4 regions of the Streptomyces sp. NPDC057137 genome follow, and region 1 is predicted to be linked to each of the others. Evidence: riboswitches for the same ligand, from Rfam matches in the RefSeq annotation. Region 1 holds a riboswitch; each other region holds the start of a gene.

Region 1 (7,307 bases):
CGCGACCCAGAACTGCTCGCCCAGCACCTCGCGCCAGACGGTGTGGACGTCGGCCTCGGCGCCCGGTACCGCGTAGACGTGGCGGGCGCGGCCCTCGCCGCCGAGGAGGGCCACGCCGGCGCGCAGCTCCCAGTCCTCGTCGAAGTCGATGCGCGACTCCTCGTCGAAGGGGATGTCGATCATGCCGTGGTCGGCGGTGATGTACAGGGCTGAGCGCGGCGGCAGTTGCTCGGCGAGACGCTGGGCGAGCCGGTCCACGTACATCAGCTGGCCACGCCAGGCGTCGGAGTCCATGCCGAACTTGTGGCCCTTGCCGTCGACCTCGCTGTAGTACGTGTAGACCAGCGACCGGTCCCCCGCGCCGAGTTGGGCGGCGGCGAGGTCCATCCGCTCCTCGCCGGAGAGGCGGCCGTGGAAGGTGCCGCCGCTCAGGGCGACGTCGGTGAGCGGGGTGCGTTCGAAGATCGGGGACGACACCTGGGCGGTGTGGATCCCGGCGGCGTCGGCGAGCTGGAAGATCGTGGGATACGGCTGCCACACGTGCGGGTCGGTCCAGGGGCGCCAGCGGAGCTGGTTCATCAGGGCGCCGGTCGCGGGGTCGCGCACGGTGTAGCCGGGCATGCCGTGGACGCCCGGCGGCAGGCCCGTACCGATGGAGGCGAGGGACGTCGCGGTGGTGGCGGGGAAACCGACGGTGATCGGCCGGCCGGTGCCGCCGCGTGAGGTGCCGAGCAGCGATGTCAGATACGGTGCCTCGTCGGGGTGGTCCTTGATCTGCTGCCAGCCGAGGCCGTCGATCAGGAAGACGCAGTTGCGGTCGGCCGGGGTGAGTTCGGGGATGACGGCGGCCGGGGTGCCGGGGGCGGTGCCCGGGACGGTGACGCCCTGGCCGGCGACGAGGGTGGGCAGCAGGTCGGCGAGCGAGCCGCCGCCGTACTCGGGGACGGGCGCGGTGTCCAGGGCGAGCGGGACCGGGTCCTGCCAGGCGGCGGGCGGGGCGGCCATCAACGGCCGGTCGACGACGGGGCGGCCGCGGTGGCTTCGGAGAGCGACTGGGCGAAGACGAGCGTCTGCCGTACGGTGTCGGGTCCGTCACCGGCCTCGCTGACGCGCAGGCTCAGGTCGTCGGCGGTGGAGTTGCCGGTGTAGCCGTGGTCCGCCTCGCAGTTGGGGTCGCCGCAGGCGGCGGGCTCCAGATCGATCCGGGCGACGGCGCCCCAGCCGATGGTGAGGACGACCTCGCGGGGCAGGGTGCCGGGGGTGTACGACTCGGGGTTCGCGACGACGCGGCTGACGACGACGGACGAGATCCGGTCCAGCTTGACGGACTCGGTCGAGGTGGTGGCGTACGGCGTCGGCGAACTGGTGTCGGCGGCCTGCTCGTCGGTGTGGCTGACGATGAAGCGGTGGGCGGTGAGGACGAGGACGGTGACATGCCGGCGGACCTCGTTGGAGTCGAACGTCGTCTCCTGGTGCACCAGATACGAAGCGATCGGCTCGCCTCCGACAGCGGCTTCCACCGCTTCGGCCACGAGAGCCGGGTAGTAGCCACTGCGCTCGATCGCCGTGCGCAGCCCCTGGGTCGTCGTACCGGTCTTCGCCATGGCCCCATCCTACGGTGGCGGGGTGGATGGCCAGGACCGTGCGGGATCGGGCCTAGTAGCTGGGGAGACGGCGGGGGCCGAGGTCGTCGCGGGACGGTGGTGGGGCAAGGCGGACGCTCGCGCCGAGCACGGAGAGGCCGTGCGCGGCGACCACCACCGGTTCGAGCGCGACGGAGACGATCTCCGGGTGGTCGTCGACGAGCCGGGAGACCCGGAGCAGCAGTTCTTCGAGGGCGGCGGTGTCGACGGGCGCGGAGCCGCGCCAGCCGAAGAGGAGCGGTGCGGTGCGGGTGGAGCGGAGGAGTTCGGCGGCGTCGCGGTCGGTGACGGGGACGAGCCGGTGCGCCACATCGCCCAGCAGCTCGGAGGCCACGCCCGCGAGCCCGAACGAGAGCACGGCGCCGGCCGCCGGGTCGATGACCGCGCGCACGACGGTGTCCACCCCGCGCGGGGCCATGGCCTGGACGACGGGGCGCAGCTCGGCGGGTTCGCCGAGCAGTTCGGTGAGTTCGCGGTACGCCGTCCGCAGCTGCGCCTCGTCGGTGAGATCGAGCCGTACGCCGCCGAGGTCGGCCCGGTGGCGCAGCTGCGGCGCGGTGGTCTTGAGCGCGACGGGGTAGCCGAGGCGCGCGGCGGCCTCGACGGCGTCGTCGGGTCCGGGCGCGGGCAGGGTTGGCCGTACGGCGATCCCGTACCGGCCGAGCAGTTCGCGGGTGTCGTCGTCCCCGAGGCTCGTCCCCCGCGGGTCGGGGGACGCGGCTCCGAGCATCGCCTCGATGAGCCCGGCGGCCCCGTTCTCGTCGATGTCGTCGTACTCGGGCACCTTGCCGGGCTCGGCGGCCTGCCGCCGCCACTGCGCGTAGGTGACGGCCTGGCTGAGCGCCCGCACGGCCCGCTCGGCGGCGGGGTAGGCGGGGATCCGGCCGGGGGCGGGGCCGGGGTCGCGAGCGGTGCCGGCTGCCGGGTCGGTGCCGTCGGCCGACCGGCGGGGCGGCGCGGCAACGGTGCCGGGCACCGACACGGGCCGGGCGACCGGGCCTTCGGGGGCGGGGGTGGTGGCCGGGGCCGCCGGGTTCGGGGTCTCGGCGGCCTGGCCGCTGTCGGCCGCGGCGCCCGGCATCGGCCCCGGGCGGGGCCCCGTCGTCGTGGCCGCCGAGAGCGCCTTCGCCAGGCCGCCGATCTCCACGTGGACCACCGCCACCGGCTTCGCCGGCGACATCGAGGCCGCCTCGCGCAGCGCCGTCGCCAGGACCTCGCCGTCGCCCGACTCCATCGAGCCGTTCTCGCCGACCCAGGGGATCGCCGTGACGACGACCGCGTCGCAGTCCGGGTCCGCCAGTGCCGTGGCCAGTGCCGTACGGAAGTCCTCCGGGCGGGCCGACGTCGTGAGGTCGAGCGGGGGCAGCGGGCGCAGGCCCTCCGTCAGGCAGGCGTCGTACGTGAGCAGCCCGAGCGACTCCGAGTTGCCGAGGATCGCGACGTGCGGCCCCGCAGGCAGGGGCTGGGTCGCGAGCAGGACGCCCGCGTCCACCAGCTCCGTGACGGTGTCCACGCGGATCACGCCCGCCTGGCTGAGGAGCGCCGAGACCGTCGCTTCCGGGATGCGGGTGACCGGCACCGCGTGCCCCGGCGGCGCGCTGCCGCTGTGCCGCGCGCCCTTCGCGACGACGACCGGCTTCACCGCCCCCGTACGCCTCGCCAGACGCGTGAACTTCCGTGGGTTGCCGATCGATTCGAGGTACAGCAGTACGACGTCGGTGTCCGGGTCGTCGTGCCAGTACTGGATGAAGTCGTTGCCCGAGACGTCCGCGCGGTTGCCCGCCGAGATGAAGGTGGACAGGCCCGCGCCGCGCCGCACCAGCCCGGCGAGCAGCGCGATGCCGATCGCGCCCGACTGGGTGAAGAGGCCGATCCGCCCCCGGTCGGGCGGCTCGGGCGCGAGCGAGGCGTTCAGCCGGACGGATGGCGACGTGTTGATGACGCCGAACGCGTTGGGCCCGATGACCCGCATCCCGTACGAACGCGCCTGCCGCACCAGCGCGCGCTGCCGCTCCCGCCCGACGGGCCCGCTCTCCGCGTATCCGGCGGACAGGACGACCAGGCCCTGGACGCCGTGTTCGCCGCAGTCGGCGACGACTTCGGGCACCCGCTCGGCGGGGACGGCGACGATCGCGAGATCGACGGGCTCCCGGATCTCCGCGAGGGAGCGTACGGCGGGGACGCCGTCGATCGCGGCCAGTTCCGGCGGCAGGGCCAGGTTCACCGCGTACGTACGTCCCGTGAAGCCCCCGTCGAGAAGATTGCGCAGCACCGCCCGTCCCACGCCGCCCGCCGTGCGTCCGGCGCCGACGACGGCCACGGACGACGGGCCGAGGAGCCGCTGCACGGAGCGCGCCTCGGCGCGCTGTTCGCGGCCCCGCTGGACGGCGAGGGACTCGGCGGTCGGTTCGAGGTCGAGGACGAGGCGGACCGAGCCGTCCTCGAAGTTGCGTTTCTGGGTGAACCCGGCGTCCCGGAACACCTTGATCATCTTGTTGTTGGCGGGCAGCACCTCCGCCGCGAAGCGCCGGATCCCGCGCTCGCGCGCCACCGCGGCGATGTGTTCGAGGAGCGCGGAGGCGATCCCGCGCCCCTGGTGCGCGTCCTGTACGAGGAAGGCGACCTCGGCCTCGTCGGCGGGGGCGGAGGCGGGCATGCCCCGCCCGTCGATGCGGTCGTAGCGGACGGTGGCGACGAACTCGCCGCCGACGGTGACGGCGAGCCCCACCCGGTCCACGTAGTCGTGGTGGGTGAACCGGTAGACGTCCTTGTCGGAGAGCCGGGGGTAGGGCGCGAAGAAGCGGTAGTACTTCGACTCGTCGGAGACCTGTTCGTAGAAGCTGACCAGCCGCTCGGCGTCGTCGGTGGTGATCGGCCGGACGCGGGCGGTGCCCCCGTCGCGCAGGACCACGTCTGCTTCCCAGTGAGCGGGGTACGCGTGCTGCGACGGCGGCGTCATGGGGAGAGCCTACGGCGCGCGCACCGGTAGCGGCGGCTGCGCGGCCGGGGCAGGCTGGGGGTGCCTCATCGGCCCGTTACGGGGCACATGAGACACTGGTCTAGACAACAACTGTGACTTTGAAGGGCAACACCATGGCTGAGCGCCGCGTCAACGTCGGCTGGGCCGAGGGCCTGCACGCCCGTCCCGCCTCCATCTTCGTCCGTGCCGCCACGGCCTCCGGCGTTCCCGTGACGATCGCCAAGGCCGACGGCAGCCCGGTCAACGCGGCGTCGATGCTCGCCGTGCTGGGACTGGGCGCGCAGGGCGGCGAGGAGATCGTCCTGTTCTCGGACGCGGACGGCGCCGACGTGGCGCTGGACCGGCTGGCGAAGCTGGTCGCCGAGGGCCTGGACGAGCTGCCCGAGACCGTCTGAGACCGTCTGAGACCGTCTGAGCCGCACACGCACCGAGCCGCACACGTACGACGAAGGCCCCGGCAGGACGCCGGGGCCTTCGTCGTGTTCTCCGCGCGTAGAGGGTCAGACGCTGACGCCGTGCGCGCGCAGGTACGCGACCGGGTCGATGTCGGAGCCGTACTCCTCGCTCGTCCGCGCCTCGAAGTGCAGGTGCGGGCCGGTCGAGTTGCCGGTCGAGCCCGAGAGCGCGATCGGCGCGCCCGGCGTGACGCTCTGGCCGACGGTGACGCCGATCGAGGAGAGGTGTCCGTACTGGGTGTAGGTGCCGTCGTTCATACGGATGACGACGTTGTTGCCGTACGCGCCGCCCCAGCCGGCCTCGACGACGGTGCCCGCGCCGACGGCCACGACCGAAGTGCCGGACGCCGCGCGGAAGTCGATGCCGGAGTGGCTGCCGGAGGACCAGAGCGCGCCGCCGGTCCGGTAGCCGGTGGTGACCGAGGAGCCGGCGACCGGGAGTCGGTAGGAGTTGAGGCGCTCGCGCTCCGCGGCCCGTGCCACGCGCTCCTTTGCCTCGCGCAGCTCCTTCGCGCGGGCCTCCGCCTTGCGTTTCGCCTCGGCCTTGGCGCGGGCCGCGGCCTCCGCCCGCGCCTTCGCTGCCGCGGCCTTCTGGGCGGCCAGGTGCTGTGCGTCGGCCTGGGCGTCGATGGTGGCGGCGAGCGAGTCGTCGATGACGATGGCGCGGGCCGGGGTGGCCGGGGCGGTGTCCTGGGCGACGGCCGCCTCCACGTCGGCGGCGAGCGCCGGGGATGCGAGGGTGCCGATGACACCGGCGGCGGTGAGAGTCGCGACTCCGGCGATTTTCGCGCCTCGGCGCGTCATTCGGCTCGGGGCACGGTGCTTCCCGGTGGCACGGGTGAACGCCATGAAGTGGCTGGTCCTTTCCTTCCTTCTCGCCTACCGGGTTAGCTGACGGGTTCGGAGCAGGAAGGTCTCCTACGGGCTCCTCCGCGGATCGCGCGAAGGCCCCCGATTCACCCCAGGGACATGAATGGGTCCCCGGCTCCCCAGGCTCGCGCCTGACGGGGACTCGGCGATGGCTGTCCGGTGCCGCGGATGCGGCGGGCTCTGGCGGACAGCCGGACCGACGCTAAAGGGGTCATCTTTCAATCACCAAACAGACAGGCCCTTTTGTAGCGCACGCCACAGGGCATTCAGGCAACCTCCTCATGAATGCGGACATAGCGGGGAACCCCGGCGACTGGTTCGTCACCGGGGTTCCCTTTGTCCGTGCTGTTCCGACGTCCGTGCTGTTCCGACGTCCGTACTGTTCCGACGTCCGTGCTGTTCCGACGTCCGTGCTGATCCGAGGGGCGTACTGATCCGACGGGCGGTCGTCGTCGGCCTCAGCCGGTGACGACCTTCACCTCGCCGATATCCAGGGCCTCGATCGGCTCCCGGATCACCGAGGCGTCCCCGACGAGCACCGTGACCAGCCGGTCGCCCGGGAAGGCGCTGACGACGGCGGCCGTCGCCTCGACCGTGCCGGTCTCGGCCAGGCGCGCGTACAGCTGCGCCTGGAAGTCGTCCGGGAGGTGCTGCTCGACCTGGTCGGCGAGCGTGTCCGCGACGGACGCGGCCGTCTCGTACTTCAGCGGCGCGACGCCGACCAGATTCTGCACGGCCGTCTCGCGCTCGGCGTCCGTCAGCCCTTCGGCCGCGAGCGTACGCAGGACCTTCCACAGGTCGTCCAGCGCGGGCCCGGTCGACTCGGTGTCCACGGAGCCGCTGATGGCGAGCATGGAGGCGCCCGTGCCCTGCGGGTCGGAGCGCAGCACCTGCGCGAAGGCCCGCACGCCGTACGTGTAGCCCTTCTCCTCGCGCAGCACCCGGTCGAGCCGGGAGGTGAGCGTGCCGCCCAGGCAGTACGTGCCGAGCACCTGGGCCGGCCAGACGCGGTCGTGCCGGTCGGGACCGACCCGGCCGATCAGGAGCTGGGTCTGTACGGCTCCGGGCCGGTCCACGATCACCACACGGCCGGTGTCGTCGGCGGTCACCGGCGGCACGGGGCGCGGCTCCGAGGTGTCGCCCGTCCAGTCGCCGAGGGTCTCGGCGAGCAGCGCGTCGACGTCGACACCGGTGAGGTCGCCGACGATCACCGCGGTGGCGGTGGCCGGGCGGACGTGCGCGTCGTAGAAGGCGCGGACGCCCTTCGCGTCGATGCGTCCGACGGTCTCCTCGGCGCCCTGGCGCGGGCGCGACATGCGCGAGGTGACCGGGAACAGCTCCTTGGAGAGCTGCTTGGCC
Region 2 (7,307 bases), on a different contig from region 1:
CTCGGCGAACGACGTGATCGCTCAGCTGCTGCATCTCGAGTACGCGGCGCCCGACCAGGACATCGCGCTCTACATCAACTCCCCCGGCGGCTCACTGAGCGCCATGTCCGCCATCTACGACACGATGCAGGTGATCGGCTGCGACGTGGCGACCACCTGTCTCGGGCAGGCGGTGTCGACCGCCGCCGTGCTGCTGGCCTCGGGGGCGCCGGGCAAGCGGATGGCGCTGCCGGGCGCGCGCGTCGTCCTCCAGCAGCCGGGCATCGAGGAGCCCCTGCGCGGCCAGCCGTCCGATCTCGCCATCCACGCCGAGGAGTTGCTGCGGCTGCGTGCCCTGATGGCCCGGACGCTGGTGCGGCACACCGGTCAGAGCGTCGAGCGGATCGACGCCGACATCGACCGGGACACGATCTTCGACGCGACGGGCGCCATGGAGTACGGCCTGGTGGACCAGGTCGCGCAGGACCGCAGGGCGTCCCTCGGCTTCAACTCCCCCCGGTGAACGGCCGATGCTGCCGCCGGAACTGCCGCCGCTGCCCGCACTGACCCGCGCCGAGGGCGACTTCGTGGACAGCTACCTCCGGGTCGTCGACCTGCTGGGCCGGATCAACCCGTCGCGGGCCGACGACACGTACAGCGCGCTGCGGGCCGCGCAGGCGCTGGTGGCCGGTGCGGCCGAACTGCGCGACGCGCTGACGCTGATGCACGCGCGGGGCGAGACGGAGCTGCACACCCCGACCCTGGACCGTACGCTGCGGGTGCTCGACGGGGAGCGCAGGGCCGGGCGTGTCACCATGCCTCCCGAACCGCCGACTTGAAGCGGCGCGAGGTGACGCGAGGTGACGTGAGGTGTCCCGCACACGGCACCGGGCCGCGCTACGGCCCGGCGGCGCGCCCTCCCGCGCCGACACGTCCGTTCCGACGCGCCCGTAAGGCATTTGGCTGCCCGTTCGGCGTATCGACCCGCCCGTCGCGCGCGGGCCGGCAACTTGCGACGGGCGATCGGCCGTCCGGCCGTAACGCATCGCTACGTCGCAGGTACAGCGCGTGAGCAGTCATATGAACCGTTCACTGAATCGGCCGCACCAACCCAAATGGGTCATACGTGATGAGAGTCACATAAGGCCGTTTCAACTCGGAATCGCGCTGAGGCCGCGTCAAGATCCGTGGGACGACAAGCCCCCGCCACCTCGGCGGGGCGGTCCGGGTGGACGCCGAGTCCTGCCGCCGCTCCGGATGCCTGGTCGACACGAGTGGATCGGCAGGAGTGGAGGACCCGAGCAGTTCGGGGCGGCCCGACCATGGACCGCTCCTCGGGGTGAAGCCGCACACGCGGCCGGGCATCTTCGCCAGTCCGAACCCGACAGGTCATCCTTCACAGGCGGCTGACGAAGGGTTGCGCATGTTCGCGCAGACGCATGTCCCGTCGCTGCTCTCCCGGGCCGGTACCGCTTCGGCCCTCCTCGCCGCCGTGGGCGGCACCATGCTGGCGCCCGGCGCCGTGTCGGAGGCCCACGCCCAACCGGTCGCCGCCAAGGCGCTGGATGTGGCCGCTTCCAAGAAGGGCGCGCCGTACAAGTACGGGGCGTCGGGTCCACACCGGTTCGACTGTTCGGGCCTGACGCTCTTCTCGTACAAGAAGGCCGGCAAGAAGCTCCCACGTACCGCTCAGCAGCAGTACAACCGGACGCGCCACATCGCGGCCTCCAGCCGCAAACAGGGCGATCTGGTGTTCTTCCACTCCGGCAGCAGCGTCTACCACGTCGGGATCTACGCCGGCGGCGGCAAGATGTGGCACTCGCCGAAGAGCGGCCAGGTGGTGCGGCTCCAGCGCATCTGGTCCAAGAGCGTCTGGTACGGCCGGGTCGGCTGACGCCCGGCGGTCCCGCGGCCGCTCGGCCCCGGCCCTACTCGACCTGGGTCCGGGCCGTCCAGGGCAGGGTGATCCAGACCGTCTTGCCGCCGTCCGCCGTGGGTGTGACGGACAGTCGGCCGCCGTACTCGGTGGTCAGCGCCCGGATGATGACCATGCCGCGGCCGTTGTCCTGCTGGACCGCGGCCGGCAGCCGCTTCGGCCACCGCGGGTGGCTGTCGGTGACTCCGACGCGCAGTTCCTCGTCGCGTTCCAGGGTGAGGTCGACCGTGAAGGTCGGTGACCTGCCGAAAGTGTGCTGTACGGCGTTGGTCGCGAGCTCCGAGATGATCAGGCGAACCGTTTCGGCGGTGTCCTCGTCACCCGGCAAACCCCATTCGGCGAGAACACGTGCGACGTATCTGCGTGCCTCCGGTACCGAGGCCGGATCGCTCGGCAGGGTGACGGATGCTTCCTGATGGTCTGCCATGGCGACGCTGTCCCTTTCCCACCGGGACGCAGACCGACCTATGGCTGATGCCCGCGAGTACGTCCCCGGATTGCGCTTCGCGCCACACTGCCACCAACGACACCCGGCGCATGGGCGATCCGCCGGGATATGGCCCCCTCTGTCGCTCTAAGCGGTGAACCCTGCTACGCGAGACCGTATTTGAGCGGGCTCAAGTTTCCGGTCCCGGCGACCGACAGGCGAGGCCACGCCCGGGAATGCGCGCGGGGATGTGCGCAGGGGGTTCGCGAGGTGCTCAACCGGCCGGTGACACGGCCCCGGCGGGCGCGGTCGCGACGATCGTCGCCAGTGCCGCCCCGACCTGAACGTCCGTCAGGTCGGCGCGGGCCGTGAGCCTGATCCGGGAGATCCCGTCCGGCACCGACGGCGGCCGGAAGCAGCCCACCACCAGCCCCGCCGCCCGGCAGTCGGCGGCCCACCGCACGGCCGCGCCCGGGGACGGCGCCCGGACGGAGACGACGGCCGCGTCGGGGCGTACGGCGGTCAACCCCGCCCCGGTCAGCCCCAGATGCAGCGCGTGCGCCACCGCGCGCGCCCGGACCGCCAGCGACGGGTCCCCGCGCAGCAGCCGCAGGCTCGCCAGCGCGGCGCCGGCGGCGGCCGGGGCGAGGCCGGTGTCGAAGATGAACGACCGCGCCGTGTTGACGAGTTGGTCGATGACCCGGGCCGGACCGAGGACCGCGCCGCCCTGGCTGCCCAGCGACTTGGAGAGCGTGACGGTGGCGACCGTACCCGGGTCGCCGGCCAGACCCGCCGCGTGCACGCCGCCACGGCCGCCGTCGCCGAGCACACCGAGACCGTGCGCGTCGTCCACGAGCAGGGCGGCGCCTCGCGTACGGCACACCTCGCCCAGCCGTGCGAGCGGCGCCGCGTCGCCGTCCACCGAGAAGACCGAGTCGCTGACCGCCAGGGCCCGTACGCCCGTGTGTGCTTCGAGCGTCTTGTCCACGGCCTCCGGGTCCGCATGCGGTACGACCACGGTCTCGGCGCGCGAGAGCCGGCAACCGTCCACGATGGAGGCGTGGTTGGCGGCGTCCGACACGAGGAGTGAGCCGCGCGCGGTGAGCGCGGTGAGGGCGGCGAGGTTCGCTGCGTACCCGGACGACAGGACGAGCGCGGCCTCGAAACCGCAGAAGTCGGCCAGTTCACGCTCCAGTTCGGCGTGCAGGGCGGTGCTTCCGGTGACCAGCCGCGAGCCGGTGGCGCCCGCGCCCCAGCGGCGCGCGGCCTCCGCCGCCGCGCCCGTCGTCACCGGGTGGTGCGTGAGGCCCAGGTAGTCGTTGCTCGCGAGATCCAGCAGCGCCGAGTCGGCGGGGCGGGGCCGTAGCGTACGGACGAGACCGGACCGTTCGCGGTGGCGCGCCTCGTCGTCGATCCAGCCGAACGGGTCCGGCGGCGTCGACGGTGACGGCGTGCTCGGCACGGGCGGCTCGGTTGGCACGGCTCGGGTCCTTTTGTAGGCAGCCCACAGACCCTAACTGCCGACGGACGCGCTCCGGGTGTGGTCATACACACACCTGAATGCACCTGTCTTGTGGGATTCATCCTTGGCCCGGAGGCCCGCCGTAGGCCAGGATCGGCGCCATGGACCTGCTGAACACACTGGTGGAGAAGGGCCTTCGGCGCGAGCTGCCGTCGCGCGAAGAAGCGCTCGCCGTGCTGACGACCTCCGACGACGATCTGCTCGAAGTGGTGGCCGCGGCCGGGAAGGTGCGCCGCCAGTGGTTCGGGCGGCGGGTCAAGCTCAACTATCTGGTCAATCTGAAGTCCGGGCTCTGCCCCGAGGACTGCTCGTACTGCTCGCAGCGGCTCGGGTCCAAGGCCGAGATCCTCAAGTACACCTGGCTGAAGCCCGACGAGGCGTCCAGGGCCGCGGCGGCCGGAGTGGCCGGCGGGGCGAAGCGGGTCTGTCTGGTCGCGAGCGGCCGGGGGCCGACGGACCGGGACGTAGACCGTGTCTCGCAGACCATCGGCGCGATCAAGGAGCAGAACGCGGACGTCGAGGTGTGCGCCTGTCTCGGGCTGCTCTCGGACGGCCAGGCGGAGCGGCTGAAGGCGGCGGGCGCCGACGCGTACAACCACAACCTCAACACGTCCGAGGCCACGTACGGCGACATCACCACCACCCACACCTACGCGGACCGGGTGGAGACGGTGCGGCACGCGCAGGGCGCGGGCCTGTCGGCCTGCTCCGGGCTGATCGCGGGCATGGGCGAGAGCGACGCCGACCTGGTGGACGTGGTCTTCGCGCTGCGCGAGCTGGACCCGGACTCGGTGCCGGTCAACTTCCTCATCCCCTTCGAGGGCACGCCGCTGGCCGAGGAGTGGAATCTGACTCCGCAGCGGGCGCTGCGCATCCTGGCGATGGTGCGGTTCGTCTGCCCCGACGTGGAGGTGCGGCTCGCGGGCGGGCGTGAGGTGCATCTGCGGACGATGCAGCCGCTCGCGCTGCACCTGGTCAACTCGATCTTCCTCGGCGACTACCTCACCAGTGAGGGCCAGGAGGGCAAGGCGGACCTGGACATGATCGCGGACGCCGGGTTCGAGGTGGAGGGCACGGACACGACGACGCTGCCCGGACACCGGGGCGGCGGCGGGTGCGCGAGTGCGTGCGGTCCGACGGACAGTGCCGCGCCCGCCGAGGCGGAGGCGGCGTCCGCCCGTACGGATCTGGTGACCGTACGGCGGCGTGGTGCCGGTACGGACCTGGCGCCCAATGCCTGACGCGTTCGGTCCGGGCGAGCTGCTGGCGCTGGACCGGGCGCATGTCTGGCATCCGTACGGCCCGATGCCCGGCCGCACGGACCCGCTGGTCGTGGAGTCCGCCTCCGGTGTACGGCTCCGGCTCGCCGAACCGGCCCACGGGCAGAGCGAGTTGGTCGACGGCATGTCGTCCTGGTGGTCGGCGATCCACGGCTACAACCACCCGGTCCTCAACAAGGCCGCGGACGACCAGTTGTCGCGGATGAGCCACGTGATGTTCGGCGGGCTCACCCATGAGCCGGCCGTCCGGCTGGCGGCCCGGCTCGTGGAGATCACCCCCGAACCGCTCCAGCACGTCTTCCTCGCCGACTCGGGTTCGGTGTCGGTGGAGGTCGCCGTCAAGATGTGCCTCCAGTACTGGCGTTCGCTGGGCCGCCCGGCCAAGCAGCGACTGCTGACCTGGCGCGGCGGCTACCACGGGGACACCTGGCAGCCCATGTCGGTGTGCGACCCCGAGGGCGGTATGCACGGGCTCTGGTCGGGTGTCCTGCCGCGCCAGATCTTCGCGGACGCGCCACCGGCCGACGCCGAGACGGCCGGCGGATCGTTCGACGAGCCGTTCGACGAGACGTACGCGGACCAGCTGCGCGCCCTCGTCGCCCGCCACGCCGACGAACTGGCCGCCGTGATCGTGGAGCCGGTGGTGCAGGGCGCGGGCGGTATGCGCTTCCACTCCCCCGCGTACGTGCGGGTGCTGCGCGAGGCCTGTGACGAGTACGGCGTGCTGCTGATCCTCGACGAGATCGCGACGGGCTTCGGCCGCACCGGCACTCTCTTCGCGGCGGAGCACGCGGGCGTCTCCCCCGATGTGATGTGTGTGGGCAAGGCGCTGACCGGCGGTTATCTCACCATGGCGGCGACGCTGTGCACATCGGCGGTGGCGACGGGCATCTCGCGCGGCGAGGTGCCCGTCCTCGCCCACGGCCCCACCTTCATGGGCAATCCACTGGCGTCGGCCGTGGCGTGCGCCTCGATCGACCTGCTGCTCGGCCAGGACTGGCAGGGCGAGGTCAAGCGGATCGGGGCGGGGCTGCGTGACGGCCTCGCCGACACGGCGTCACTGCCCGGGGTGAAGGACGTGCGCGTCCTCGGCGCGATCGGCGTCGTACAGCTGGACCACGAGGTCGACATGGCGGCGGCGACACGGGCGGCGGTGCGCGAAGGCGTATGGCTGCGGCCGTTCCGCGACCTCGTCTACACGATGCCGCCGTACGTGACGGACGACGACGACCTGGCCAGGATCTGCCGCGCGGTGGCGGCGGCGGCGCGGGAGGCCTGAGATGGCGGTACTGATCGTCTCCGGGACGGGGACGGAGATCGGCAAGACGGTCGTCACGGCGGCCGTCGCCGCGGTGGCACTGGCCCGGGGCCGTACGGTCGCGGTGCTGAAGCCCGCGCAGACCGGTGTCGCGCCCGGCGAGTCGGGCGACGTGGACGAGGTGATCCGTCTGGCGGGCGGCGTCACGACGGTCGAACTGGCCCGTTTTCCCGAGCCGTTGGCGCCCGCGACTGCGGCCGCGCGCGCCGGCGCGCCGCCGGTACGGCCCGAGGAGATCGCGGAGACGGCCGCGAAACTGGCGACCGAGCACGACCTGGTGCTGGTCGAGGGTGCGGGCGGTCTGCTGGTGCGTTTCGACCACGAGGGCGGGACGCTCGCGGATGCCGCGCGGCTGCTCGACGCCCCGGTACTGGTGGTGGCGCCCGCCGGGCTCGGCACGCTGAACGCGACAGCGCTGACGGCCGAGGCGCTGCGTACGCGCGGGCTCGCGGCGCTGGGGGTGGTGATCGGCAGCTGGCCCGCCGTGCCGGATCTGGCGGCGCGCTGCAATCTGGCCGACCTGCCGGATGTGGCGGGTGCGCCGCTGCTCGGGGCCGTACCGGAGGGCGCGGGCGCGCTGGCCCCGGCGCGGTTCCGTGCGGGTGCGGGCGACTGGCTGGGTCCGGCGCTGGGCGGGGGCTGGGACGCGGCGCGGTTCGCGGCGGGTACGGCGCGGCCCGCCGCGTCACCTGACATGTCGGCCGGCCCGTCGGCCGAACGGTAACGAGTTCCGTTCCGTGGGCCGCTCAGCGCGGCCGTACAGGGAAGAATCATGGTGACGCCCTGTAAGCCGGAGGAGATCCGCCCTATGCACCTACGCAACCGCAAGGCCCCCAAGGACTCCG
Region 3 (7,307 bases), on a different contig from region 1:
GGAACCTCCAAGCATCTGCGGGTGCTCAGGGACGCCGGACTGGTACGGGTCCGGCAGGACGCCCAGCGCCGCTGGTACGAACTGGACCCGGAACCGCTCGCCGAACTCGACGCCTGGCTCGCGCACTACCGGCATCTGTGGACCGGCAGTCTCGACGCGCTCGAACGGCATCTCGACGCGATGGAGGACGACTCCTCATGACTCCGAACCCGAACCCGCACTCTGCTCCTGGCCCTGACCCCGACCCCGAGCCCGAGCCCGACTTCGACGGCTTCTCCTCGTCCCTCTCCCCCGAGAGCGGCGGACGGACGGCGCTGCGCATGGAGCGCCGGCTCGCGCATCCGCCGCAGCGGGTCTGGGACGCGATCACGCAGCCCGCGCACCTCGCACGGTGGTTCCCCTCCGAGGTGAGCGTGGACCTGCGGCCGGGCGGCGAGATCGGCTTCCACTTCCCCGGCGACCCCGGCCCCGGCCCCGGCATGACCGGGAAGGTGACGGACGCCGACGAGCCGCGACTCTTCGCCTTCACCTGGGGCGAGGACCATCTGCGCTGGGAGATCACACCGGACGGGGAGGGCGGGTCACGGCTCAGCCTCGTACACACCTTCGGCGACCGGTTCGGGGCGGCGAGCTTCGCGTCCGGCTGGCAGATCTGCGTCACCGCGCTGGGGCAACTGCTGGCCGGCGGCCCCGTCGATGTCGAGCGGGACACGGGCGGCACGCTGCACGAGGCGTATCTGGCGCGGTTCGGCGAGCTGACGCGGGGCCGGGTCGAGGAGACGGCCGACGAGTGCGCTTCGAGCGCCAGCTCGTACGGCCCGCCGAGACGGTCTGGGCCCAACTGACGCGCGGGGTCGAGCCGTTGGTCGGCTCACCGGTACCTGCGGGCTTCACCGCGGACAAGGTCCCGGCGGGCCCGGTGACGGACGTGCGGGCGCCGGAACTCCTCGCGTACACCTGGCATCCCGAGGGCGAGGTCCGCTGGGAACTGCGCACCGGGACCGGCCACGGACCCCGCCTGGTACTCACCCAGACCGGGCCGGGCGACTTCGACACGGACGGCGCGCTGGCGGCGTGGCGGGTGCGGGTGGCGGAACTGGCGGCGGGGCTGCTCGACGCCTGAGCTTCGACGGCACGATGATCCGGCCCTCCCTGACGTGAGCCCCAACGTGGGCCCTCCCTGACGCGAGCCCTCCCCTTCGCCGCGGAAGTCGGCCATCATTCGACACGTCAACGGGGTGACGCCCGGCGCCAACGGCGGGGGCGGGAGCGGGAGTCAGGGCGTGCCCGCGCAGTCGGTCGGGTCACGGGACGGCCCTCAGGGCACCGTCACCGGCAGTGTTGTGCGCTCGGCTTTCTCCAGCCAGTCGGTGTACCAGCGAGCGAACGTCAGCGGCGTACCGTCGTCGGCGAGAAGCGGGGCGAGGTCGATGTCGTCCGCCCGCGCGTCGGACCACATCGTGCCGCGGTGAATGCCGCTGATGACCAGCCATTCCCTCTGGGCACAGCCCTGGTGAGAGACCACGACGGCGCCGACCGTGCGCTCCGGGGCGAACATCACCGGCTCCCAGCGCTCGTCCCACGCCTCGATGGCGTCATCGAAGTCCTCGATGGCGTCGAAGTCCTCTTCCTCCGGACGCTGGGCCACCAGTTCAGCGAGAACCTTCGGGTCCGGCCCCCGGTCGGGAAACGGCTCGGCGAGTCTGGACAGATCGGCCAGTTCGGCGCCGTCGCCCTCCCATCGCCACCGCCCTTGCACCCGCCGTACCGGGAACAGACCGTGGGCGGGCCCCGCGCGACCCGCGCCGACGTCGAGGAGGAAGGTGCGGTACTCCTCCGGCAGCCGCACGCCCATCTGCGCTTCGAGGTCGGCCAGTTCACCCCGGGTGAGAGGGTCCTCCATGATCCACCCGTGGCTCGGCGCCCCGAACACCTCGCCGCCCGTGGGCCGGGCACCCAGCGCCTCGACCCGTTGGCGTACGCCCGCCCACCATCGATCCGTCATGCCTGGACCGTATCCACCGCCACTGACAGTCGAGTTGCGCGACGTGGTCCGGCCGGCCCACTCGGCGCGTGACCAAGGGGCGCGTCCGCGCGGTAATGCGTTGTCCGGCTTCGAACGGGCGTCTAGTGTCGCGTCCATCGACGTGTAGCTCAGTAGTAGAGCGCCGGGCTTCGGACCCGGAGGGCGCAGGGGCGGTACCTGCCACGTCGGCTTATGAACGACGACGCTGAGCAGCAGCATTCCACCGGGTCCGGCGGACCCGGGTCCTACCCGCAGGGTCTGATGGCGCGGGCATTCCTGACCTCGCTGACCCATGGTGACGCCGAAACCCGGCGCCGCGCCGCGACCCGTGTCGAACGCTGGCGGGCCGTGCTCGACGGGATGGCCGACGGGCGGCTGGACATCGGCTCGCGCACCCCGGTCGCCGGGTTGCCCGCCTGGGTGACGCCGGAGGTCGTACGGGGCGGATTCGCCACCTCGGCCGCGAGCGCCGGGGGGCCGCTCCAGCCGTACGAGGCCGAGGCCGCCGGCCTGGCGGGCGTGCCCGCCGATCGGCGGGCACTCTTCGCGTACTGCCTCACCGAACTGGGCCTGGCCCTGCTGTACGCGCTGCTCGACAGTGGCCGCTACACCGTCGCACTGCCCGAGGAGGCCGCGCTGCTGACCGTGGCCTGGCTGGTGCGGGCCGGCGACGTGGGCGGGGCGCTGGAGCTCGTGGATGTGCTGGAACCGTTCGCCGGCCAACTGCGGTTCACGCCCCGCCCGTCCGCCCTGCCCGTGCCGGACGTACGGGCGGTCCACCGGCGCACGGTCGGTGACGCCGGTGCTTCCCTGGCCCGTCGGCGGCCCAACGCGTCCGTCGAGACGCAGCGTGAGGCGCTGACCGTCTGGCAGCCGTTCGGCGACGAACTGCTCGCCCTCTGGCTGGAGACCGCCGGCCTCGGCCGCGTACTGGACCGTGTCCCCGACGACACCTGGCGGGAGCGCGGCGCCGTGCTTCTGCGTCGCTACCGGGATCTCGCCGAGGCCCACACACGCTGCACCAAGCACCGTGACCCGAAGGAGAACCTGGGCATCCTGCGCGGCGCCCTGGAGGAGACGGTCGCCGGCCGGCCGCTGGACGCGCGGCGGCTCGGGCTCCTGCGGCACGCGGTGGAATCCATGGTGCGCCGACGGGGCCTGCCGGGGTCCGCCCGGCACAGGGAACTGCGCGCCTGCCAGGCCGCGCAGGCGGCCCAACCCTCGCACCACGCGCTGGCCCAACTGGTGGCGCGCCGACTGTCCGTGCTCCCGCAGGAGGCGGGCGCCGCCGATGTGGCACCGCTCATCGCGGACGTCTCCGCGCGGGAGGCCGCCGAGACGGGGCTGGACGCGGGGGTCGCGGTCCCGGAGGGGGTGCGGCGCGTTGTGGAGGGTGCGTTGAGCGCGCCGATCGGCACGCTCGTGGAGCGTGGCGTGGTGCCGTCGGCCGAGGTACTGGCCGAGCTGGTGCCCCAACTGGTCGCGGTGACCGGCTCGCACGGCTACCCGGACGAGGCGCTGCGCACCCTGATGGCCGCGAACTATCGCGCGTTCCGCAACCGCCGCTCGCTGCTCCTGCTCAATCTCGCGCGGCAGGTGCGGGTCGAGGAACTGCCGTGGGTACGGGCGGTGGAGCACCGCGTCGACAAGGCGAGCCAGGAGCCGACGCTCACCGCGCTGCGCCAACTCGGCGAGCTGGCCGTGCAGGCGTTTCCCGGCACGCTCCTGCCCAACCCACTGGTGCGCGAGTTCGGCGTACTGGGCAGGCAGGCCGAACTCGGCGCGCCGTTCGTCGAGGAGTTGGCGTCGGACATCTTCATGGGCACTTTCACGCCCAAGTATCTGACGGCCGCGCGGATCGCGGCCGAGCTTCTCCGTGGCACGTTGTACGAGCGCTACTACGGCATCGACTACGCGGCGGTCCGCAATCTCGCGATCACCGAGGTGGGTGAGGCGCTGACCTCCACGTACGGAGCGCGTACGCACGCGTCTCCCGGGTTCGCGAGGCTGTGCGCCGAGCGGGCCGGCGAGGTCCGGGGCGGATCCTGGTCGGTGGCCGCGAACGGCAAGATCATCGAGCAGGCTCAGATCCTCACCACCCACAACCTGGCCACCCTCGTCAGCCGGGTCGGTATCGCCCCCGAGCCCGGCTGGGAGGATCTGGCGGGCCGCTGCTTCACCGTCGTGTGCCGCTTGACGGCGCGGATACACGGCAACCCGCGGCCGCTGTCCACCATCAAGGACGTGGCGTACGCGTGGCGCCAGATGATGTTCCAACTGTCGCTCTGCGATCCCGCCGCACAGGCGCGGGTGATCGCCCTGCTGGACGAGGAGGCGGCCGGTCATCCCGGCCATGTCGCGGCCCGGCTCGCCCCGGCGCTGACCGGCCTGCGCCAGGTCGCGGCGGGCGGCACGGCGGACTCGGGCGGCGGACGCCGTCTCCTGGGCTGGACCACGGAAGCTCACTGGCTCCGCCGGGAGCCCCCGAGCTGATCGAACGGGGCTGGCCAGCAGGAGCCCGGCGTCGCCCGCCCGGCCGGGCAACGGCCGATCGCCGGGCGGGCCGCGGGTGCGGTCCGGCCGGCGATCGGCGGACAGACGCGGCTCGGGAGCCGCGCGACGTGGTGGTCGGGTCTGTCAGTAGGGGCCGTTGACGTTGTCGATCGAGCCGTAGCGGTCGGCCGCGTAGTTGCACGCCGCGGTGATGTTGGCGACCGGGTCGTAGCTGTCGGTCGACGTGCCGGGCACGTGGTACGCCTCGAACGTCGGGTCGATGACCTGGAGCAGGCCCTTCGACGGTATGCCGGCCGCGGCGTTGGAGTCCCAGTTGTTGATGGCCTGGGGGTTGCCTGCGGACTCGCGCATGATGTTGCGGTGGATGCCGTCGTACGAGCCGGGGATACCGTTCTGCGCCATGACGTCCAGCGCCTCCCGGATCCAGCCGTCGAGGTCGTTGGTGTAGGACTTGGCGGCGGTCTGGACGGCTTCGGCGGGCTTGGCCGTCGAGGCGTTCTCGGTCGAGGCGGTCGGGGCGGCCGCCGCCTTGGGCGCACCGGAGAGCTTCAGCTTGAGGCCGGGGCGGATGAGCGACGGGTTGTCGCCGATGGCGTCGCGGTTGGTCTTGTAGAGCGCCTTCCAGCCGCCGCTCACGGAGCGGGCGTCCGCGATCTTGGCGAGGGACTCGCCCTTCACGACGGTGTGGGTCACCTTCTGGGCGGCGGTGACGGCCGACGGGGCCGCCGTGACGTGCTGCGGGGCGGGCGCGGCGCCGGCCGTGGTGGCGGTCAGCAGGGGCAGGGCGAGTGCGGCACCGCCCGTGCCGACGGCGATGAGCCGGTGGGCGAGCGGGATGGTGCGGGAACGGCGGTGCTTACCCTGTGCGGGCATGACGAGGTCCTCTCCGTCGCCTGCGAGGTGAGCTGTCGGGTTCGGGCGGGAGATGCCCGGCCGCGCTGTGGGCGCGGCTTCACCCCAAGCCGGTCCGGTGTACCGGATCGGCGACTTACCTGGGTCCCCCGCTCCTGCCGTACGTGAATGGTTGGATGCGGTTTCCGGACAGCGGCAGGATTCGGCGTTCTGCCCGGAATGACGAGAACGTAAGCGAGAACGTCCGGGCTGAACAAGTCCTGAATTCACAGCGCCAGGTCATTCGCGGATCGGGCGGCGATCAATTCGAATTCCCACGCGGCGGTTCAGGTCTCAACTTTCCTTTCCAGCGCGGGAGGTGGGCGGGCGGGCGGAACACGCGGCCCGTCGACCCTGTGACACACATCACGGGCTTTCCATGCAACCACGCAATCACAACACCGCCCAGAAACGGACAAGTTAGGCGTGGAATACCCATAACGACCAGACCCGCAAAGCGGACAAATGATTCCTTTCCGCGACCGGGAGGCGAGTGGAGCCAAGTGGAGGTGAGCGGCCCGCGCCTGGGTGAATCCACCGTCGGCGGCATACCAACAGCCTTTGTTCACTCCTGAATTCGAAACCGGCCCTTCGCCATGCGAATGCGGCGGCGCCCTCCGGCGGAGGGTTCGGGGGGTGGGTCGGCCGACGTCGGCAGCGGATGCGCACCAAGGGGGTTCTCTTCGGCACATGGCGTCATGGCGCGACTACAGGGAGTCCGGTCAACGACTCGGCGCCTCCCGTCGCTCCCCTCACAGAGCGGCACGGAAGGCGCCGAGCGGGCTCACGCCCCGAGGATTTGTCTGGAAAGTACCCTTTTGTAGGCCGATTCTAGTTGGCGGCCTGCTTCGTGCCGGGGCCGCCGGTGATCACGAAGCTCGATCCCGGCTCGATGAGGACATCGCCCTCGGCCGAGTTCGAGATGGTCACGTTCGTGAGCGTCGCGTTGCCTCGGGCGCCGCCCATCGCCAGGATGCCGGAGCCGTTGTTGGACTTGTCGATCGTGACGTTGCTGATCTCGACGTCGGGTACGTTGCCGCCGCCGTTCTTGAACTGAATGCCGTCATAGGTGGAGTCGGAGATCTCGGTGTCCCTGATCTTGACTCCGGTGATGTCCCGGCTCGCCGGGAAGATGGTGATCGCGCCGAACTCCTGGTCCTCGTTCCAGAAGGCGCCACCCGTGCGGTGGAGCGCGTTTCCGGTGAGCAGGGTCTCGCCCGAGAAAGGCAGGGGGTCATGGTCGGTCGCCAGCATGATGCCGGGATAGTTGGCGGTGTCGGCGATCAGGTTGTTCTGTACCTTGTTGCCGTAACCGCCGTATATCGCGACGCCGTTCGCCCGCCAGGGCAGCTGAATGGTGTTGTTGGTGAACGAGTTGTCGTGCGCGATGTCCACCGCCGGGTCCTTGACGTACCGGTTGGCCCAGACGGCGAGCGAATCGTCACCCGTGGTGCGGAATGACGAATTGTCGACCAGCGAATTCCGCGTGCCGTTGGTGAAGTTGATGCCGTCGGCGTACGTGTTGCGAATCCGCATTCCGCTGAATTCGAGGCCGTCGGCGGGGCCCCAGAGCGCCTGGATGTTGTCGTAGTCGCGGCCGACCCAGACACCCACGTTGGCGTGCTCGATCCACACGTTGGAGATCTTGGTGTTCTGACCGAAGCGGCCGTTGAGGCCCACTCCGCCCTCGGCACCTCCGCCGCCGCGGATCCGGCCGGAGCCGAAGATCGCGATGTCGGAGATCTGGGTGTTGTCGTCGATGTCGAAGCCGAAGTTGCCCTCGTGCGGATGGTTGATCCCGCCCGCGTTCTGCGGCTCGGTCAGCGTGTAGAGCTGCGAGTGCCACATACCGGCGCCGCGGACCGAGACGTCACTG
Region 4 (7,307 bases), on a different contig from region 1:
GTCGACGGCGTCGCCGGCCTTGTCGACGCCCTTTCGCACGGTGTCCTCGCGGCCCTTGACCAGACCCTTGAGCTTGTCGAGCATCGACATGACTCGTCCTCCCTTGTGGGGTTCACTCCCAGCATCGGGGCGTGTGTCGTATCCCGCATCCGGGCGGTGACAAAGCGCATGGAACGGCAGGTAAGCGGCCCATTTCGCGGCGGTCTCCGGGCAAAGTCCGGACCCCGAGGCTGCGCGCCGGCCCCGGGAGTCGCACTCTTGACCGTATGAGTGACGCACCGATCGTCGTACACCGGCCGTCCGGGACGGGCGGCCGGCGGGTCACTGTCCGCGGCCGGATCATGGGACTCGCGCACAACGACGACCATCTGATCGAATTCCTCCGGCTCGCCGGGCTGCCCGACGCGTGGGAACTGCTCGACGACCCCTCCTGGGTGGAGTGGCAGGGCGGGCAGCCGCACGAGTACGGCTCCGAGTGACGAACCGGCCCGGACAGGAGCCGCTCAGGTCGGCTGCCGCTGCTCCGCCACGATCGGCGTCAGCTGCGTGAGCGTGTCGATCCGCCAGTCCGCCGCCGCGACGACGTCCGGATCGTCCGCCGACAGATAACCCCAGTGGCCGCGCCGCAGATGCGCCGCCCGCAGGCCGGCCCGCTGGGCGGGGAACAGATCGTTCATGGGGTGGTCACCGACGTACAGAATCCGTTCCGGCGCGGTGTCCGCCGCCTCCACGACACGGGCGAAGAACTCCCCCGACGGCTTGGCGACCCCCCACTCGTCGGACGTGACGACCAGATCGGCCGGCAGATCGAGGCCCCGCAGCAGCTCACCGGCCTTGACGCTCTGGTTGCCGGCGATGATGACGCGTACGCCGAGCTGGTGCAGACCGGCCAGGGCGGGCCGTACGTCGGGGTAGAGGTCGGACTCGTCCAGGTGCTCGCCCCGGCCCGCGGCCTCTCTGGCCCGGTACGCCTCGCCGACATCTATGCCCGGCTTGATGAGACGGAGGGCGTCGGCGTTGTCCCTGCTCTGGGTGGTGACGGCGCCGACCAGCGCGGAGATGGTGTGGCGGGGGATGCCGAGCCAATCGGCCCAGGAAGCCCAGTAGCGGTCGTCGCGGACGAGAGTCTCGCCGACGTCGAACACGATGGTTTCGATCACCGGGGTAAGCGTAGGTGCTGCGGGGCTCCGGATGGGGGCGGTACGAGGTCGTGGGGCACACGCTCTGCCGATTGTCAGTGGCTGGCCGTAGCCTTACTCCATGTCAGCTTCCTCTGATGCCAGCGTTCCCGTCCGTCCCGCCGCCGTCGTCAACGCGGAGATCCGTGCCCTGTGGGCGCGTGCGGGCCGGGCGCTGTCCACCGCCGAGCAGGAGGAGTATCAGCGGCTGCTGGTCGAGTGGGCCGCGTCGGTCCGGGCCGATGTGGTGGAGGCCGCTTAGGCCGATCGGGGCCTCAGGAGGCGGCCGGGCCGGTAAATGGAGATGATCTTGGTCCGGATGGCGTAATGTTGCATTCAACGGCGCGGGGTGGAGCAGCTCGGTAGCTCGCTGGGCTCATAACCCAGAGGTCGCAGGTTCAAATCCTGTCCCCGCTACTGGAAAAAGACGAAGGCCCGGATCCACTGGATCCGGGCCTTCGTCGTACCCGCATGTCCAGGGCGCGCCCGCATCGGCGCCGGATCGCGGCTTGACCTTTACGTAACGTCAAGATTTAGCGTTCCGGTCATGGAGTGGTCGATCCAGGACATCGCGAAGAAGGCCGGCACGACGAGCCGCACGCTCAGGCACTACGGCGAGCTGGGACTGCTGGCCCCGAGCCGGGTCGGCGGCAACGGTTACCGCTACTACGACCAGGACGCCCTCGTCCGGTTGCAGCGGATCCTGCTGCTGCGTGAACTCGGCCTCGGCCTGCCCGCGATCGCCGAGATCCTCGACGGCCAACAGGACACGGCCGCCGCCCTGCGCACCCATCTCGCGCTGCTCGAACAGGAGCGGGCGCGCGTGGGACGTCTGATCGCGTCGGTGCGGACCACTCTCCACAAGACCGAGAGGGGAGAACAGCTCATGGCCGAGGAAATTCTCGACGGCTTCGATCACACCCGGTACGAGCAGGAGGTGACGGAGCGATGGGGCCGGGAGGCGTACGAGCGGGGGGACCGCTGGTGGCGGTCGCTGAGCGAGAGCGAGCGCCGGGAGTTCATGGACCTGCACGAGAACATCGCCCGCGACTGGGGGCAGGCCAAGAAGGACGGTCTCGCCGCCGACGGCGATCGGGCCCAGGCCATCGCCGCCCGGCACTGCGACTGGCTGTCGACCACCACGAGCCCTTCCAGGTCGTACGTCATCGGTGTCACCGCGATGTACGTCGACGACGCGCGCTTCGGCCGTAACTACGACAAGTACGCGGAGGGCGCGGCCGTCCTCGTACGGGACGCGATGAAGGTGTACGCCGAGCGCCACCTCACCGACTGACGATCCGCCCCACCAGGCCGATTTCCCGGCCCACCACCGGCCCACCACCGGCCCACCACCGGCCGGCTGCCGCCCCGCCCCCGGTCACCGCACTGGCCCACCGATAGCCCAGTCGGTCGACGGCGGGTAGCCGCCCGGCGCGTGAGGGGCCAGCCTAGGGAGGGCGCGGTACCGTCCGCAGCCGTCGACGGACCGGGCAGGAGACCACTGGTGGGGCAGAGAGACAGCGGAGACGACGGGACGGCGGGCGGCGGCGGGGACGACGGCCGCCGTCCCGCCGAGAGTGCTGTCCGCCGTCCCGGCCTGTCCAGCAGGCTCCGTGGTTTCGGCAACAGCGCCCGGCGCGGCTTCCGCCGTGGCTTCGAGCGCGCCGACGCGGGCTTCCGCCGGGCGGACTCCCGCCCGGCCGCCCCGGTCCCGCCGGCCTTCGACCCGGACGATCCCACCTGGGACGGCCTGTCCTCCGTCGACAAGCACCCCGCGGGCTTCGGTCCCGACGACCCCCGTCCGGCCGGGCGGGGGCGCGGCCGGCACGCGGCCCGGCCGGCGCATCCGATCGTGGAGATCCTGCCCGGCCTGATCATCGTGGCGGGAATCGTCCTGGACCAGGCGACCCCGACCGCCATCACCGCTTCCCCGCTCTACGCGGCGGCGCCGCTGGTCGCCGCCCCGTTCTTCTCGTTCCTGCGCACCCTTGTCATCGGCATCTTCGCCACCGTCGCCGTCGTCGGGCTGCACTTCCTCAACGACACGGTGACCGGGGTCGAGACGGTCACCGAATCGCTGACCGTCTTCACGGTCTCCGTTCTCGCGCTGGCCATCAACGGCGTCGTACGCCGCAGCGGCGAACGCCTGGCCTCGGCGCGCGTCATCGCCGAGGCCGCCCAGCGGGCCGTCCTGCCGACGCCCGCCGCCCGGATCGGCGGGCTCCATGTCGCCGCGCGCTACGAGGCGGCGGAGGAGGGGGCGTTCATCGGCGGTGACCTGTTCGCCGTCCAGGACACGGAGTACGGGGTACGGCTGGTGGTCGGCGACGTACGCGGCAAGGGCATGGGCGCCGTCGAGACCGTGGCCGTCGTCATCGGCGCCTTCCGTGAGGCCGCCGAGCAGGAGCGGTCGCTCGAAGGGGTCGCGCAGCGGCTGGAGCGGGCGCTGGCGCGCGAAGGCACCCGGCGGGACGGGATCGACCTGTTCGAGGGTTTCACCACCGCCGTACTGGCCGAGATCCCGCACGTCGAGGGCATGGTGCGCGTGGTCAACCGGGGGCACCCGGAGCCGCTGCTGCTCGCCCCCGACGGCGGGCTGACCGTGCTGGCCCCCGCCGATCCGGCGCTGCCGCTCGGGATGGGCGAGCTGGGGACCTGGCCGGACCGCGCGGACGAGGTCCCGTACGAGTCCGGGGCGACGCTGCTCCTCTACACCGACGGGCTCACCGAGGCGCGCAACACTGCGGGTGTCTTCTACAACCCGCGCGAACGGCTCGCGGGACGGATCTTCCCCGGCCCCGACGAGCTGCTCGACGCGATCGTCGGGGACGTACGGCTGCACACCGGCGGCGGCAGTACGGACGACATGGCGCTGCTGGCCGTCAGCCGGCCCACCCCGCGACAGCCGGAGCGGCGCCGGACGATGCCCGTCGTGCCGTGACTCGATCGCGTCGTGACCCGTCATGGCCGGACGGGACACGGCGTGCCGTGCGCCGTCATCTCGCCCGCCACGCTGCGTAGTTGAGGCGCACCACTCCGCATAACATTTGACGCACCGTCAGTTCGAGTGTGTGATCGCACACGGCCCGAAGGGCGATCAACTCGCCCGATTCCACCCGCTTGTGTCCCGGTTGGTCCAGGCCGCGTCCGCTAACGATCACCCGGAACAGCTTGGAATAAGCCCCGGTCGTCTATTAACGTTCGATAACGCAGCGCGGTTGTCCCAGCCGTCGAAGAGACGGCACCGTGCGCACGCGCCGAATTCCGCAAGGAAACCGGGGAACCACCAATTGGGGTGAATCGGGCGTCTCTTGCTGCCTCGTGCGGCGAAGAACGCTCGTAGGAGACCTTCCTGCTCCGAACCCGTCAGCTAACCCGGTAGGCGAGAAGGAAGGAAAGGAGAGCGCCCCAGTGGCGTCCAACAGGCCTGCCCCCGAAGCCTCAGCCCCGGTCCATTTCGGTCCCGGGAGCCGGTTCGCCGGTACCGATCGCGCCGACGACGAGGCGAACAGGGGCTGGGAGGAGTGGAATCCCACCGCGGACTCCATCCGTCCCGTACGCGGCAAACACCGTGTCGCCAAGCAGCGCAACGCTCTCGCCCGCAGCTCCACCGTCCTCGGAGTAGGCGTCATCGCCGCGGTCGGCGCGGGAGGCATAGCCTCCGCGCAGGACAAGCCGGCGGTCTCGATATCACTTCCCGACGCGCTCTCGGACAGTTTCCCCGACGCCAAGTCTCTTCCCGGTGTCGGGTCTTTCATGTCCGACGGCGACGACAAGAGTGACGAGACACCCTCTCCGCTCACCACGGCCGGCCTCACCGCGGCGGACGCCCAGCAGGGCACCACCGACTCCGGCGAGGCGCTGCGCGCCCGCATCCTCCAGCAGGCGGAGCAGCAGCAGGCCGAGGCCGACGCCGCCCAGAAGGCGAGCGCCGAGAAGGCCGCCGCCGAGAAGGCCGCGGCCGAGGCGAAGAAGCAGCAGACCGACGCCAAGGAGAAGGCCGCCGAGGAGAAGCGCAAGGCGAAGGAGGCGGCCGAGCGCAAGGCCGAGAAGGAGCGCCTGGAGAAGCTGGCAGCCAGCTTCTCGCTTCCCACCTCCTCGTACACGCTCACCTCTACGTACGGCCAGAGCGGCTCCATGTGGTCCTCCGGCCAGCACACCGGCCTGGACTTCGCCGCCCCCACGGGCACGCCCGCCAAGGCCGTCCACAGCGCGACCGTCAAGTCGGCCGGCTGGTCGGGGTCGTACGGCTACCGCGTGGTGCTGGAGCTCGATGACGGTACGGAGATCTGGTACGCCCACCTGTCCTCGATGACCGTCGCCGCCGGCCAGAAGGTCACCACCGGCGAGACCGTCGGACGCGTGGGAGCCACCGGCAACGTCACCGGTCCGCACCTGCACCTTGAGGTGCACACCGCGGGCGGCAGCGGGATCGACCCGCTGAGCTGGCTCCGCAGCAAGGGACTCACTCCTTAAAAGAACAGGTCGAGCCTCCTAGCTCCGATACGGGTTGTAGCCGCCGTAGTCGATGTACGGCGGCGGAGTCCACACCCGCCCCGTCGCCCGCGCCGCGTACGCCAGCGCGGGCGACGCCATTTCCCGGCGCTGCCACATGTGGTGCAGCAGCTCCTGCTCGCGCTCGGCGAAGTCCGGGTCCGCCGCGCCGCGTCCCGCCCGGTGGCGCAGGAACGCGAGGGCGGTCGCGAACGCCTGGTACTCGCGGACCGTGCGGGCCGCCGCAGGCCCGTACGTACGGCCCGCGACATCGCGCGCCGTCGAGCGCGCCCGCATCGAGGACAGCGCGAGCGGTTCGGTCTCGCCGAGCCAGCCGGCCGCCGCGTACGCGGGCAACTCGGCCGAGACCGTGCGCAGTTCGCGCTGCCGGCTCCATATCGCCAGCCAGGTGAGCAGGGCGAAGGCGGGGACCATGAAGGCCGCGTACACCGCGTAGAAGCCGTACGGGCCGAACAGTGACGAGGAGCCGTTCCACAGCGCGTGCGTGCCCATGGCGAGCGTGAGGCCGAGCACCGGCAGCAGCCAACGGCGCACGCGCTGGCGGCGCGTGGCGAGGGCGGCGACGCCGAAGCCGATGCCTGTCAGGACCGTGAACAGCGGATGGGCGAACGGCGACATCACGACCCGTACGAAGAAGGTCGCCGCGGTCACGGACGCGAGGCCCGAGTTGCCGATCTGCTGGTCCTCGCCGAAGGCGTTGCCGAGATAGAGGATGTTCTCGGTGAAGGCGAAGCCGGTCGCGGTGAAGCCGGCGACGACGACCCCGTCCACGAGACCGGTGAACGACTTCCGCCGGAAGAGGAAGATCAGCAGGATCGCGGCGGCCTTCGCGCTCTCCTCGACGATCGGCGCCACCACCGTGGCCCCCAGGGACTCCGCGCCGGTGGGGTCGGCGGTGGCGGTGGCTATCCACTGGGTCGCGAAGGAGTTCGCCGTGATCGCCACGAGGGCGGCGGCGCAGGCGCCCCAGGCGAAGGCGAAGATCAGATTCCGCCAGGGCCCCGGCTCGACCCGGTCCAGCCAGCGGAAGGCCGCCATCAGCAGCGGCACGGGCAGGGTCGCCAGACCGAGGCCGACGAGAAAGCCCTGCGTGCCGGTCTGTTCCCGGACGAGCGACAGGATCAGCAGACCGCAGATGGCGAGCAGGATGATCACCGCGCCCGCGCGCACCGCCGGGTGCCGCCAGAACGAGCGGTGCGGCCGGTAGCGCCAGCGGGCCCGCTCCGGCACGGCGGCCCACATGTCACCGAGCTGCTGTTGCTGCTCGAACGCGGGGATCGCCGGGTGCGGGTACGGGTGCGGGTTCGGATACGGCTGCGAGTGCGGGAGCGGAGGGATGTGCGGAGGGGCGTGCGGCGGTGGTCGGGACGGTTCGGACACCTTCTGACCCTAACGAGCGCCACCGACATCCCGCGACGGCGCCCGTTCGGTCCCGGCCGACGTCCTACTCGGCCGGAACGCCGTCCGGAACGCCGTCCTCCGCGACGCCGTCCGCGACGTCCTCCGCGACGCGTCGGAAGACCAGGTCGCGTACGGCATGCCCCTTGTCGAGGCCCTGGCCCTCGAACCGCGTGAGCGGCCGGAAGTCGGGCCGCGGCGCGTAACCGTCGTCCG

What was found. Region 1 has a riboswitch for cyclic di-AMP ahead of ACFT9I_RS38845 (M23 family metallopeptidase). Riboswitches for the same ligand answer to the same signal wherever they lie in the genome.
Positions count from the first base shown of each region.
Region 2: it holds a riboswitch for cyclic di-AMP, as region 1 does, so the genes downstream of both, ACFT9I_RS27320 (C40 family peptidase) here and ACFT9I_RS38845 (M23 family metallopeptidase) in region 1, are expected to answer to the same signal.
Region 3: it holds a riboswitch for cyclic di-AMP, as region 1 does, so the genes downstream of both, ACFT9I_RS11315 (transglycosylase SLT domain-containing protein) here and ACFT9I_RS38845 (M23 family metallopeptidase) in region 1, are expected to answer to the same signal.
Region 4: it holds a riboswitch for cyclic di-AMP, as region 1 does, so the genes downstream of both, ACFT9I_RS34955 (M23 family metallopeptidase) here and ACFT9I_RS38845 (M23 family metallopeptidase) in region 1, are expected to answer to the same signal.

Region 1 is NZ_JBHUUW010000111.1:2,950-10,256, forward strand. Features, by position in the region: gene ACFT9I_RS38825 (alkaline phosphatase family protein) at 1-1,005, opposite strand, end outside; gene ACFT9I_RS38830 (DUF5998 family protein) at 1,005-1,604, opposite strand; gene ACFT9I_RS38835 (GNAT family N-acetyltransferase) at 1,657-4,602, opposite strand; gene ACFT9I_RS38840 (HPr family phosphocarrier protein) at 4,737-5,018, shown strand; gene ACFT9I_RS38845 (M23 family metallopeptidase) at 5,124-5,927, opposite strand; cyclic di-AMP (ydaO/yuaA leader) riboswitch at 5,940-6,106, opposite strand; gene ACFT9I_RS38850 (M16 family metallopeptidase) at 6,407-7,307, opposite strand, start outside.
Region 2 is NZ_JBHUUW010000041.1:54,308-61,614, reverse strand. Features, by position in the region: gene ACFT9I_RS27330 (ATP-dependent Clp protease proteolytic subunit) at 1-502, shown strand, start outside; gene ACFT9I_RS27325 (hypothetical protein) at 510-818, shown strand; cyclic di-AMP (ydaO/yuaA leader) riboswitch at 1,228-1,399, shown strand; gene ACFT9I_RS27320 (C40 family peptidase) at 1,403-1,873, shown strand; gene ACFT9I_RS27315 (ATP-binding protein) at 1,908-2,342, opposite strand; gene ACFT9I_RS27310 (8-amino-7-oxononanoate synthase) at 2,617-3,822, opposite strand; gene bioB (biotin synthase BioB) at 3,966-5,105, shown strand; gene ACFT9I_RS27300 (adenosylmethionine--8-amino-7-oxononanoate transaminase) at 5,098-6,423, shown strand; gene bioD (dethiobiotin synthase) at 6,425-7,186, shown strand; gene ACFT9I_RS27290 (class I SAM-dependent methyltransferase) at 7,271-7,307, shown strand, end outside.
Region 3 is NZ_JBHUUW010000010.1:65,085-72,391, reverse strand. Features, by position in the region: gene ACFT9I_RS11345 (metalloregulator ArsR/SmtB family transcription factor) at 1-201, shown strand, start outside; gene ACFT9I_RS11340 (SRPBCC family protein) at 198-845, shown strand; gene ACFT9I_RS11335 (hypothetical protein) at 791-1,123, shown strand; gene ACFT9I_RS11330 (SMI1/KNR4 family protein) at 1,319-2,005, opposite strand; tRNA gene ACFT9I_RS11325 (tRNA-Arg) at 2,144-2,215, shown strand; gene ACFT9I_RS11320 (hypothetical protein) at 2,219-4,519, shown strand; gene ACFT9I_RS11315 (transglycosylase SLT domain-containing protein) at 4,664-5,413, opposite strand; cyclic di-AMP (ydaO/yuaA leader) riboswitch at 5,418-5,610, opposite strand; gene ACFT9I_RS11310 (right-handed parallel beta-helix repeat-containing protein) at 6,263-7,307, opposite strand, start outside.
Region 4 is NZ_JBHUUW010000075.1:11,750-19,056, forward strand. Features, by position in the region: gene ACFT9I_RS34920 (antitoxin) at 1-90, opposite strand, end outside; gene ACFT9I_RS34925 (hypothetical protein) at 267-479, shown strand; gene ACFT9I_RS34930 (HAD family hydrolase) at 504-1,160, opposite strand; gene ACFT9I_RS34935 (hypothetical protein) at 1,261-1,440, shown strand; tRNA gene ACFT9I_RS34940 (tRNA-Met) at 1,522-1,595, shown strand; gene ACFT9I_RS34945 (MerR family transcriptional regulator) at 1,726-2,472, shown strand; gene ACFT9I_RS34950 (PP2C family protein-serine/threonine phosphatase) at 3,028-4,119, shown strand; cyclic di-AMP (ydaO/yuaA leader) riboswitch at 4,424-4,578, shown strand; gene ACFT9I_RS34955 (M23 family metallopeptidase) at 4,590-5,654, shown strand; gene ACFT9I_RS34960 (PrsW family intramembrane metalloprotease) at 5,673-6,935, opposite strand; gene trmB (tRNA (guanosine(46)-N7)-methyltransferase TrmB) at 7,138-7,307, opposite strand, start outside.